2 regions of the Metabacillus sp. SLBN-84 genome follow, and region 2 is predicted to be linked to the other one. Evidence: riboswitches for the same ligand, from Rfam matches in the RefSeq annotation. Region 2 holds a riboswitch; the other holds the start of a gene.
What was found. A riboswitch is a leader RNA that binds a small molecule or an ion and turns the genes downstream of it on or off. The one in region 2 is predicted to bind cyclic di-AMP.
Positions count from the first base shown of each region.

Region 1 (6,243 bases), 810 kb from region 2:
AAGAATACCATCAGAAGTTCTATGCGAAAAACCCTGAAAAATACAAGCAGGAACGAGAAGAATCCGGAAGAGAAGAGTTTATCCGGAACAACTGGAAGAAATAAAGCAAGCAAGCCCTCTGTTCATCTGGACGGAGGGCTTTATCGATGTTCGGCTCTGTGTTTGTATAAGGTCTGCAATGGGTATTTTCCATATTAAGGAGAGTGATCACAATGAATACATTTAATGAAAGTGCCATTGCATCTTACGTGAGAACAAGAGCCGAAGAAAACTGCAAACTCCTCCAGGAGAACATGGAAGAGCTGGAAAGAGGAAAAATCCTCGGCAGAATGGAAGCCTACAATGAATTTCTGGAGCGGTTTGGATTTGATAAGGTAGAGTGCAAGTAATCAGGGGCAAGCAGAGCACATCATTCTTGTAAGGGATGGTGTGTTTTTGAATTTCGGGAACGCGAGTCAATTTAAAGTGAGAATCGTACCCTCGTAAATCAAGAAACGATGTGGGAGGGTAAGCAAAGAGGCGAATCCTACCCTCGGAAACTGAGAAACGATGTGGGAGGGTAAGCAAAGAGGCGAATCCTACCCTCGGAAACTGAGAAACGATGTGGGAGGGTAAGCAAAGAGGCGAATCCTACCCTCGGAAACTGAGAAACGATGTTGGAGGGTAAGCAAAGAGGCGAATCCTACCCTCGGAAACTGAGAAACGATGTGGGTGTAAGCAAATGGATGAATCGTCCCCTCGGAAACTGAGAAACGATGTGGGTGGGTAAGCAAATGGATGAATCGTCCCCTCGGAAACCGAGAAACGATGTGGGAGGGTAAGCAAAGAGGCGAATCCTACCCTCGGAAACTGAGAAACGATGTGGGAGGGTAAGCAAATATATAAACCGTGTTCTGCTTAAAGTCTATAAAAATCAAGAGGAGTATAACATGAAACATTTTTTTCTGGGGTTTTTAATTTCAGGGTTTGGATCATTTATCCTGATCGTATTGGGCCTTGCGCTCTTTACTGAATTTTATCCTAATGAGGACCCGTCCGTAGGTGCAGGAGTTGGATTTGCAGTGGCAATCGGTTTCGTGTTTTCAGCACCGGTTGCTGCCATGATCGGGATTGTTGGAGGAGTGCTTACATATGGTTTCAAGGAGTACAATAAGAACTAACAAAACCCCCGGAACATTTTCCGGGGGCTCAACTTATTTATGCACTTGCTTTCATAACTTCATCCGCTTTAATCCGGTTGTACTGGCCTTCGGATTTTGACATCACAATGGCAGCGAGTGTATTGCCGACAAGGTTGACGACTGTGCGGGCCATATCCATGATGCGGTCAACACCTGCAATGAAGGCAAGTCCTTCTGCAGGAATTCCAATCGTTCCGAGAGTGGCAAGCAGCACGACAAAGGATGTTCCAGGAACGGCAGCCATCCCTTTAGACGTAACCATCAAGACTAAGATCAGCGTTAATTGCTGAACGATCGTTAATTCAATGCCGTAGACCTGTGCGAGGAACAAGGCAGCGATGGCCTGATAAAGCACTGATCCGTCAAGGTTAAAAGTGTATCCGATCGGAACGACGAAAGACACAATTCCTTTAGGGCATCCCATTTTTTCAAGCTTTTCCATGATGCGGGGAAGGACGGTTTCAGAGCTTGACGTACTAAATGCAAGCAGCAGCTCGTCCTTAATGTAGCGCAGCAGCATAAAGATATTGACGCCCGCCCATTTTGCCACTGCACCCAGCACGACAATCAGGAAGAAAATCAGTGCAGCGTATACTAATAGAACCAATTTTCCAAGAGACAGCAGTGAATCAATTCCAAATTTCGAAACGGTTACTCCAATCAGGGCAAACACGCCGAGTGGAGCCACTTTCATTACGAGATTTACGACGTGGAACATCGCGTGTGAAACACCGTCAAAGAATTGCAGGACGGGCTTTCCGCGTTCTCCAATGGCTGCTACGCCAAGGCCGAAGAGGACGGAGAAAAAGATGATGGCAAGCATATCGCCTTCTACGACGGATTTAAAGAAGTTCGTCGGCACAATATGAAGGAACGTTTCGGCAACCGATTTTTCACTTTGCTCCTCAGATGTGTCGACATACTGCTGGATATCTGTCTTTTGGGCAGATTCAAGGTCAACACCCTGTCCCGGCTGAAAGACGTTTGCAAGCAATACACCGAGGACAATCGCTACGGTTGTAATGATTTCAAAATAGAGAATGGTTTTTCCGCCGAGTCTTCCAACGTGTTTTCCATTCCCGGCACCCGCAACTCCAACAATCAGACTGGAGATAACAATCGGAATCACGATCATTTTGATCAAACGGAGAAACAAGTCACCAAGCGGCTGCAGCACGGCTGCAAGGCGAGGGTCATTAAACCAGACGACACCAACTAAAATACCTAAAATCAAACCAATGAAAATTTGGGAAGCCAGTCCCAAACGAAATTTCTTCATAGATGAACCTCCTCTTTGATGTAAGAATTCTGAAAATACAAAAAAAGACCAATCTAAAGTAAGAAAGGTCTTTAATACACAATTAAAGTCTTTCTCCCAATAAAGCATACGAGGTTAACTGTCGGATTCGGGATTGAGAGTTCCCTTCCATTTACGGATTCACCCCAAGGTAAGAGCCTTACCAAATGCATGATTCCCCCGCTCTGAAAAGATTAAGCTTATTATGAAGTTTGTCTGTTTATAAAATCACACAAGATATAATTTACTCTGAATGCAGACAAGTTGTCAATTGTTTTTTACTAGCATTCAGCCTGGACAATACGCTCAGTTGGTACTTTTAATTAGGGTTATGGTAAACTTTTAACATAAAAGAGCCTTGAAAGAAGTTGAATGGAAATGAACGGACGAAGCGGTCCAAGAGTGATTCTCCATGTGGATATGAACAGTTTTTACGCATCAGTTGAGATGGCGTTTGAGCCTGAGCTGAGGGGGAAACCCCTCGCCATTGCCGGAAATGTGGAAGAACGGAAGGGAATTGTTGTCACGTGCAGCTATGAGGCAAGAGCAAGAGGAGTGAAAACAACAATGCCGCTGTGGCAGGCGAAGCGCCATTGTCCCGAACTGATTGTCAGGAAGCCGAATTTTGACCGGTACCGGAAGGCATCAAGAGCAATGTTCGACCTGTTAAGAGAATTTACCGAGCTGGTTGAGCCTGTCTCTATTGATGAAGGGTATATGGATTTGACGGAATATCTGAAGGAAGGCAATCCGCTTCAAGTGGCAAAAACGATTCAGCAGCGATTGCTTGAAGAGCTGCTTCTGCCATCAAGTATTGGCATTGCCCCGAATAAGTTCCTTGCCAAGATGGCTTCCAATATGAAAAAGCCACTGGGCATCACCGTCCTCAGAAAACGGGAGCTTCACGAGACACTGTGGCCGCTTCCAGCAGGCGAGATGCACGGAGTGGGAGAAAAAACGGCAGAAAAACTCCGCACCATTGGCATTCAGACGATCAAAGATCTGGCTGAAGCCGATCCGATTTCATTGAAACAGCTCCTGGGCATTAACGGTGAACGGCTGAAAAAAAGGGCAAACGGTATAGACAGCAGGGAAGTCAACCCGGACAGCATCCATGATTTTAAGAGCATTGGGAATTCTACCACTCTCTCCAAAGATTCAAGTGATGTTCGCGTCCTGTACGATACTCTGAACCGCCTTTCCCAGTCCGTCAGCATGCGGATGAAACGGAAAGAGGTGCTTGGAACAAAGATCTTTATTACGATTCGCTACTCAGACAGAAGCACATTTACCCGCAGCCGGACAGTCAATAATCCACTTGGTGAAAAGGAAGAGCTGTACACTCACGCAAAAGAGATTTTTGACAGGCACTGGACGGGAGATCCCGTACGTTTGCTTGGGGTTACGTGCCAGGACCTTGTGCCAAAAGGAGCTGCCTATAAACAGCTGGATCTGTTTTCTTTTCAGGAGGATGCAAAAAAAGAGCCTCTATTTAAAACGATTGAGGACATTCAGAAAAAATTTGGAGAAAGTGTCATTAAACGCGGGATGAAAGCGGTCCACCTGGAAGATGATAAAACAAGCGGGACAAGTTTCAATAAAGATTTTTTAAGGGAATGAGACAAGGCGCTTTCCTTGATAAAAGCAAGGGCACTGTGTTATTTTACAGAAGGAATGCATATTCATGCGAACAACGATATTTGGGACAGAAAGGGAGTATAAACATGTCTAAACAGCAAATTGGCGTTATCGGTTTGGCCGTCATGGGCAAAAACCTCGCTCTTAATATAGAAAGCCGCGGCTATTCGGTGGCCGTTTATAACCGTTCTTCAGATAAAACAGAAGAAATGCTGAAAGAACACAGCGGCAAGAACCTGACAGGTACATACAGCATTGAAGAATTTGTTCAGTCTCTTGAAACACCGCGCAAAATTCTTCTTATGGTAAAAGCCGGTTTTGCAACAGATGCAACAATCGAGCAGCTTCTTCCACATCTTGATAAAGGCGATATTCTGATCGACGGCGGAAATACGCTGTACACAGATACACAGCGCAGAAACAAAGAGCTTGCTGAAAGCGGCATTCACTTTATCGGCACCGGCGTTTCAGGCGGAGAGGAAGGAGCCCTTAAAGGACCTTCGATCATGCCTGGCGGACAAAAGGAAGCATTTGAGCTTGTAAAGCCGATTTTTGAAGCGATATCTGCAAAAGTGGACGGAGATCCATGTACAACTTATATCGGTCCGGACGGTGCCGGCCATTATGTGAAAATGGTGCATAACGGCATTGAGTACGGCGATATGCAGCTGATTTCAGAAGCGTATTTCATCCTTAAAAATGTTCTTGGCCTATCTGCACAGGAACTGCATGAAGTATTTGCCGAGTGGAATAAAGGCGAGCTTGACAGCTATCTGATTGAAATCACGGCTGACATTTTCACAAAAACAGATGATGAAACAGGCAAGCCGCTTGTTGATGTGATTCTTGATACAGCAGGACAAAAAGGAACTGGAAAATGGACAAGCAAAAGTGCCCTTGATTTAGGTGTTCCGCTTCCGATTATTACGGAATCCGTGTTTGCCCGCTTCATCTCTGCCATGAAAGATGAGCGTGTAAAAGCGAGCGGCATTCTTTCGGGTCCTTCTGTTACACCATTTGAAGGCGACAAAAAAGAACTGATTGAAGTTGTCCGCAAAGCGCTTTATATGAGTAAAATCTGCTCGTATGCACAAGGTTTTGCCCAAATGAGAGCAGCTTCTGAGGAATACAACTGGGATCTTCAGTACGGCGACATCGCGATGATTTTCAGAGGCGGATGCATCATCCGTGCAGCCTTCCTTCAAAAAATCAAAGATGCGTATGACCGCGACGGCGAGCTTGCGAATCTTCTGCTTGACCCTTACTTCAAAGAGATCGCAGAAAGCTACCAGGGAGCTCTACGCAAAGTGCTGACAGTTGCTATTGAGCAGGGTGTTCCGGTACCAAGCTTCTCGGCTGCCCTTTCCTATTACGACAGCTACCGCACGGCTACATTGCCTGCCAACCTTATTCAGGCGCAGCGCGACTACTTCGGAGCGCACACTTACCAGCGTACAGACAAAGAAGGCATTTTCCATACAGAATGGATGTCTAAGTAAAAACAGAACACGGGGCCTTGTGCTCCGTGTTTTTTACTGTTTCTAAACCGGTGAATCGGGGTAAAATGTTACGGATAAGAAAAGAACGGGGTGAATAATGATGCTTTATTTATTGGCAATTTTACTGCCGCCTGTGGCTGTGCTGTTTGTCGGCAGACCGTTTCAGGCACTGCTTAACCTGATTTTAACACTCATTTTTTATCTTCCTGGAGCCATACACGCCGTGCTCGTCGTGAAGGATGCAAAGGATGAAAAGCGGATGAAAAAGTACGGAGTGAGGTAACTTAAAAAAAATGCTGACTTTGCAGGAAATTAGCCCGCCTCTAAAGAAGTAGAGTGCGGGCTTAGTTTAGTTTGAAAATTGTTTGGCAAATGAAAACGAATCATGCTATGATAATAGCGAACAAATGTTCTTATTAAAATTATGACGATGAGGTGTAACATGATCACATCAGTAAATCCTTACATTGTAACAAATGGAAATGGTCAAGAGGCAGTGAAGTTTTATGTAGATGCTTTGGATGCTGAACTGATTTCAATTCAGACATTTGGAGAAATGCCCGAAGATCCTAATCATCCAATCCCTGCTGATGCAAAGGACCGTGTGATGAATGCACAGTTTAAGACA
Region 1 covers NZ_JBRJIP010000001.1:1,567,559-1,573,801, forward strand. The annotation lists gene msrA (peptide-methionine (S)-S-oxide reductase MsrA) at 1-104, shown strand, start outside; gene RKD52_RS07790 (hypothetical protein) at 213-389, shown strand; gene RKD52_RS07795 (hypothetical protein) at 930-1,160, shown strand; gene RKD52_RS07800 (cation:dicarboxylate symporter family transporter) at 1,198-2,460, opposite strand; cyclic di-AMP (ydaO/yuaA leader) riboswitch at 2,549-2,689, opposite strand; gene RKD52_RS07805 (DNA polymerase IV) at 2,857-4,098, shown strand; gene gndA (NADP-dependent phosphogluconate dehydrogenase) at 4,203-5,615, shown strand; gene RKD52_RS07815 (YqaE/Pmp3 family membrane protein) at 5,716-5,898, shown strand; gene RKD52_RS07820 (VOC family protein) at 6,058-6,243, shown strand, end outside.
Region 1: linked by a shared signal. The riboswitch ahead of RKD52_RS07800 (cation:dicarboxylate symporter family transporter) and the one ahead of RKD52_RS03680 (potassium channel family protein) in region 2 are both predicted to bind cyclic di-AMP.

Region 2 (6,243 bases):
GATAACCCTAAGGACCTTTTCGCACGTGAAGTAACAAAAGAATTGATTCCTGAAATGGACGGAGACCTTCTCTTCTACTTCACATATGACCCAGCTGAATCAAAAGCTGATGCAGACAAACAGGTGGAAGAATGGACAAATGACCCGCTTTGGAAAAACCTGAATGCTGTGAAAGAAGGCAAATCTTACCAGGTGAGCGATGCAATCTGGAACACATCAGGCGGAGTAAAATCAGCGAATCTTGTTCTTGATGATATTGAAAAGCTGGTTCTTGAAAACTAATTTTTGTCTCCCACTTATCTTTATATAGACCCTTTTAACGAAAAACGTCCTCCTGATGGGGGACGTTTTTTCGTTTCTTCTATATTTATCATTGCGGATCAGCTTTGGCTGTCCTTCTCTGTCTGTGTGTGCAGCGCGCCTGTCAAATTCCCCGTAGCACCGTTTATAAAAAGATGAAAGGCGGGTAACTGTATATTCATACAGTTTCTGATCCATATACTTTTTTAAGTTAAACAGCAGGTTTGCTTCCAATGGTTGTGCATCCCGTTTCAGGAAATGCGTTCACTTCTTATTTTACTGAAAATTCAAATCTTTTACATGTGATTATTCGTATTCTTTTAACAATCTTTGGAAAGCTATAGGTAGAAATTTGGGTGAGGAGGGACTTTAGACAAATGCTGCAGGCCGCATTGTGGGGAGCTTTTGCCGGTTCCTCTATTCTGCTGGGCGCATTGCTTGGCATCTATAAAGAAATACCCCGCAGAATCCTCGGGTGGATTATGTCGTTTGGTACAGGTGTTTTAATAGGAGCAGCTTCTTTTGAACTTTTAAGGGAATCTGTAGATGACGGCGGACTGATGACCGCATCAGCAGGATTTATCATTGGTTCGCTCACCTTCACGATCAGCGAACTGCTGATTACGAAAAAAGGCGGCAGTGACCGCAAGCGATCAAATAAAAACCCCGAAAATCATTCTGGAGTCTCGATTTTTATCGGCACTGTCATTGATGCCATACCTGAGTCCGTCATCATCGGAGTCAGCCTGCTTCAGGAAAATGCCGTCAGTTTCCTGATGGTCACAGCTGTTTTTATCAGCAATTTTCCAGAAGGACTGTCAAGCTCAGTCGGACTGCGCAAGGACGGGTACTCAAAAAAGAAAATCCTTACCATGTGGCTCATCGTGCTTATGCTGTCCTCTTTAAGTTCATTTCTTGGATATACGCTCCTGCAGCAGGCAGGCCCTGATGTGATTGCGGGAATAGGCGCCTTTGCCGCAGGCGGAATCATTGCTATGGTTGCTTCGACCATGATGCCTGAAGCCTTTGAGGAGGGAGGGCCTGTAGTAGGTTTTATCGCTTCCGTTGGTGTGCTTGCTTCCCTTATCTTATCGAATTTGTAAAGGCCCCGCTTATAGCGGAGCCCTTTTTTCATCCTGTTAAAATGTCTTCATTTGGATATTTGATTTTTTCCTTTTGAGGTTTTGCTATAGAGAATAAAAGCGTAAGCGGTCCTACTTTTCCTAAGAACATGATAAAGATGATGACTTGCTTTCCAAGGTCAGTCAGCTTTGGCGTAACGGACATGGACAGACCGACAGTACCAAAGGCAGATACCACTTCAAAAACGATTTCCATAAATGTAAGGTCTTCTGATACCGTCAGGATAAAGACAGCTGTAATGACAAATAGAAGACTTGCGACTGTAATAGCAAGGGCTTTTACAATGTATTTTGGATGAAGCGAACGTTTGGCAATATTGAGTGTTTCTCTCCCCCTTAAAAAAGAAAAGGTGGCAAAGAGAATAATAATTGCGGTTGTAAGCTTAATTCCGCCTCCGGTTGACGCACTTCCTGCTCCCACGAACATGAGAATGATCATAAGGAATAAAGTCGAATCTTCAAGACTTGCCATATCAAGGGTATTAAAACCGGCGGTTCTTGGAGATACAGCCTGAAAATACGAGGCAAGGAGCTTGCTTCCTGACGACAGATTTCCGAGAGTTTCAGGGTTTGAATACTCAATAAAGAAGATAATGAACATAGCTGCTGTATTAATAATGAGGGTTCCAACCAGCATCAGCTTCGTATGAAGCGAAAACTTTTTAAAGCTTCTTTTCCGCCATATATCGATGAGCACGGTAAATCCGATCCCTCCGATAATAAAGAGAGATGAAAGCACAAAATTGATCAGCGGGTCTCCCACATATCTCATCAGATTATCCGGCCATAAGGCAAATCCTGCGTTATTAAAAGCTGAAATGGAATGAAAGAAACTGTAAAACAAACCTTTTTCCCATCCAAACTCAGGAACCCACCTGAATGAAAGGAAAATCATTGCAATAAACTCGATGATTAAAGAGAATAAAAATAAGTACTTTACTAAATTAATGACACCGCCTATAGAGGTCTGGTTCAGAGCCGTTTGCATCATTAAACGTTCTTTAATGCCGATTTTACGTCCTAAAACCATGTAAATAAGAACACCAAAAGACATAATACCGAGCCCGCCAAGCTGTATGAGCATGGCGATAATAAACTGGCCCGTATATGTGAATGTCGAACCTGGATCAACAGGCGAAAGCCCCGTTACTGTCATAGCCGAAGTTGCAACAAAAAAAGCGTCGATCCATCTGATTGGCTCATGTGTGGATATTGGAAGCATGAGCAAAGCAGATCCAAGGGAAATTCCCGCTGCAAAAACAATCACTAGAAGCTGGGACGGATTAAAACGAATCATTTTTTGCAGTTTCTGAGAACTGATCACCTACATCCCCTCCTCCTCAAATCTTGATATGTCCTTATTACGTCCAATTACCAGCAGAATATCACCGGTTTTAATGGATTCTTCCGCCGGCGGGGAAACAATGATTTCTTCCTCCCGCTGAATTCCTACAATGTTGCAGCCGTATCTCGATCTAATATCAAGATCAATCAGCGTTTTCCTGTGGATTTTGGATGTAGCGACTAGCTCAGCCATACTATAATCTTTTGATAGTTCAATGTAATCAACCATTTTCTCTGAGAAGATATAGTGCGCGATGCGTTTTGCCATATCACGCTCGGGATGGATGACTTTGTCTACTCCTATTTTGTCTAAAACTTTGTGATGATAGTCATTTTGAGCCTTTGCCCAAACCTGGGGAATCTTCATCTCTTTTAAAATCAGTGAGGTCAGGATGCTCCCTTCGATATCATCGCCGAAAGAAACAAAGGCATGATCCACATTCCGGACCCCAAGCTGCTTCAATGTTGTTTCATCAATCGCATTTGCCTGCACAGCCAGAGTGGCATATTGTGAATAGTACTGCACCTTTTCATCATCTTTATCAACTGCCAGCACTTCAATTCCCATTTCATGAAATTCCTTTACAAGACTTCCTCCGAAACGTCCGAGCCCAAAAACCGCAAACTGCTTTCCCACCTGATTTTTCCTTCTTTCAATCCATTATTTTTGCACACAAAAAAGACACAGAGGTCCCATGAACCACTGCGCCTGTTTTTTTAGACAGCAATATGTTTCATTTATCCTCTCTCAAGAACGCTTGCGAAGTTAGCTGTCGGATTCGGGCAATGAGAGTAGCCCTACCTGTAAAGGATTCACCCCGAGCTGCAATCTGCAGCAAATTTGGGTCCCCCGCTCCTAATGGATTCAGCGATTTAAGAACATATGAATGTGAGTTATGAGAGTATCTTACTCCTGTTGGAATGGACAGTAAAGAGGCATATTTGGGCAAAAAGCTTTGATTTCAGGTGTAAATCGCTTATTTAAGCGCTTACATATATGTTTTGCTGAGTCTGGCTGTAAATTTCAGGTTTTTTCTCAAGGCATACCTGCGTACTTCGATATAGATTGCTGAAGCGGCAAGTGTGATGTGATCATTACGTCCAACTATCGTATTTTTTCTTCCGGCTTCTGTGTCTTACCTACCGACTTTTGTACTTTTACAAACAACTTCATTCATTTTACATCCAACTCTGTCGTCGCAGCCGGATTACCGGGCGTAACTCCGCCTACCGCTGAAAAAAGAGGTCATCTCAGGGGGCTCCGGTCTCGCTAACAATCCATAGTCAGTGTCTAACAGTCCAAACTGCCGTGCTAACAAGCGAAATACCAGGTATAACGATCCAAAACAGGTGTCTAACAGTCCGGGTCCATTTTGGGGTGAAAAAACACTGTATCAAAAAAACCAGGCCGCCGCGGCAGACCTGGTTCACACTCTTTATAATTTTGCACGCTGCAGCCTTAAGGCATTCAGTACGACTGATACGGAACTTAAGGCCATGGCTGCTCCTGCAAGCCACGGTGCAAGCAGACCGGCCGCTGCAACTGGAATGCCGAGCGTATTATATCCAAAAGCCCAGAAGAGGTTCTGCTTGATGTTGCGGATGGTCAGCTTGCTCATGTAGATGGCATCTGCAATGCTGTTCAAGTCGCCTCTCATCAGCGTAATATCCGCAGCTTCCATGGCGATGTCCGTTCCTGTGCCAATTGCCATGCCTGTGTCTGCAGCGGCGAGAGCTGGAGCATCATTAATGCCGTCTCCTACCATCGCCACTTTTTTCCCTGCCTTCTGAAGGTTTATCACTTCTTCTGCTTTTCCTTCAGGAAGCACTTCAGCAATAACATGATCAATGCCCGCAGCTTTAGCGATTGCCTGTGCTGTCCGTTCGTTGTCACCCGTCATCATGATGACGTTAAGTCCCATCTGCTTTAACCGTTCAACCGCTGCTTTAGAAGTTTCTTTGATCGTATCAGCTACTGCAATCAACCCTGCTAGTTCCCCGTCAATTGCCGCAAGCATAGCCGTTTTTCCATCTGCTTCAAGGCGTTCCTTTTCAAAAAGAGCTGGTTGTGCGTCGATCCCGTATTTCTCCATCAGGCGGATTGTTCCGACCAGCACTTGATGGCCGCCCGCCTCAGCCTTAATACCAAAGCCAGGTACAGATTCAAACTGGCTAGCTTCTGCGAGCTCGACGCCTTTCTCTCTGGCTCCGGCGACAATGGCCTGAGCCAGAGGATGTTCAGACTGATTTTCTGCTGCAGCAATCAGCTTCAGAACCGTTTCTTCATCGCGCTCCCCATACAGAATCACATCAGTTAATTCCGGTTCCCCTTTTGTCACAGTACCGGTTTTATCTAAAACAATCGTATCGACAAGGTGTGCCGTCTCCAGGTGTTCTCCGCCTTTGAAAAGAATACCCGCTTCTGCAGCTCGCCCGGAACCTGCCATGATGGAGGTTGGGGTAGCGAGGCCCAGTGCACATGGACAGGCAATGACCAGCACGGCAATCATTTTTTCAAGTGCTCCGGCAAAGTTCCCCTGATCAACCCATAAGATCCAGATAAGGAACGTCAGAACGGCAATTCCGACTACGATTGGAACGAAGATGCCTGATATTTGATCAGCGAGACGCTGAATCGGCGCTTTAGACGTTTGTGCCTGCTCGACTACTTTTATGATTTGTGCAAGCGCTGAGTCCTTGCCGACTTTCGTTGCCTTTACCTTTACGAAACCATTTTTATTAATCGTTGCTCCATAGACTTGATCCCCCGGTGATTTATCGGCAGGAATGCTTTCACCTGTCAGCATGGATTCATCAAATGCTGAATTCCCCTCTACGATTTCACCATCGACAGGCACTTTTTCTCCCGGTTTAATTAAAACGGTATCACCTGCTGCGACTTCTTCAAGCGGCACCTCAAGTTCGGTACCGTTCCTGATCACTCTTGCTGTTTTTGCCTGAAGTCCCATCAGTTTTTTAATCGCTTCTGACGATCTTCCTTTTGCTTTAACCTCAAACAGCTTTCCGAGCAGAATTAAGGTAATCAGCACAGCACTTGTTTCAAAATAGAGTTCCGGCATATGACCGGCGTGCCCGATGGATTCTATTGTTAAATAGAGACTGTAGAAATAGGCAGCCGATGTTCCAAGTGCTACAAGAACGTCCATGTTGGCACTCTTATTTTTAAGTGCTTTGTATGCGCCAATATAAAACTGGCCTCCAATTATGAACTGTACCGGAGTTGCGAGAATCAGCTGAAACCACGGATTCATAAACAGTTCCGGCACATACATCCATGAGGTAAAGGAGAAATGACCGACCATTGACCAGAGCAGGGGAATTGAAAGGATAGCCGATAATATAAATTTTCTCTGCTGCTTCACAATCTCTTTTTGCTTGCGGTCCACTGTATCTACATTGTCTTTCTCTGCTTTGACATTCGCGCCATACCCAAGTT
Region 2 covers NZ_JBRJIP010000001.1:761,979-768,221, reverse strand. The annotation lists gene RKD52_RS03695 (ABC transporter substrate-binding protein) at 1-282, shown strand, start outside; gene RKD52_RS03690 (ZIP family metal transporter) at 678-1,403, shown strand; gene RKD52_RS03685 (TrkH family potassium uptake protein) at 1,432-2,739, opposite strand; gene RKD52_RS03680 (potassium channel family protein) at 2,767-3,423, opposite strand; cyclic di-AMP (ydaO/yuaA leader) riboswitch at 3,527-3,667, opposite strand; gene RKD52_RS03675 (heavy metal translocating P-type ATPase) at 4,223-6,243, opposite strand, start outside.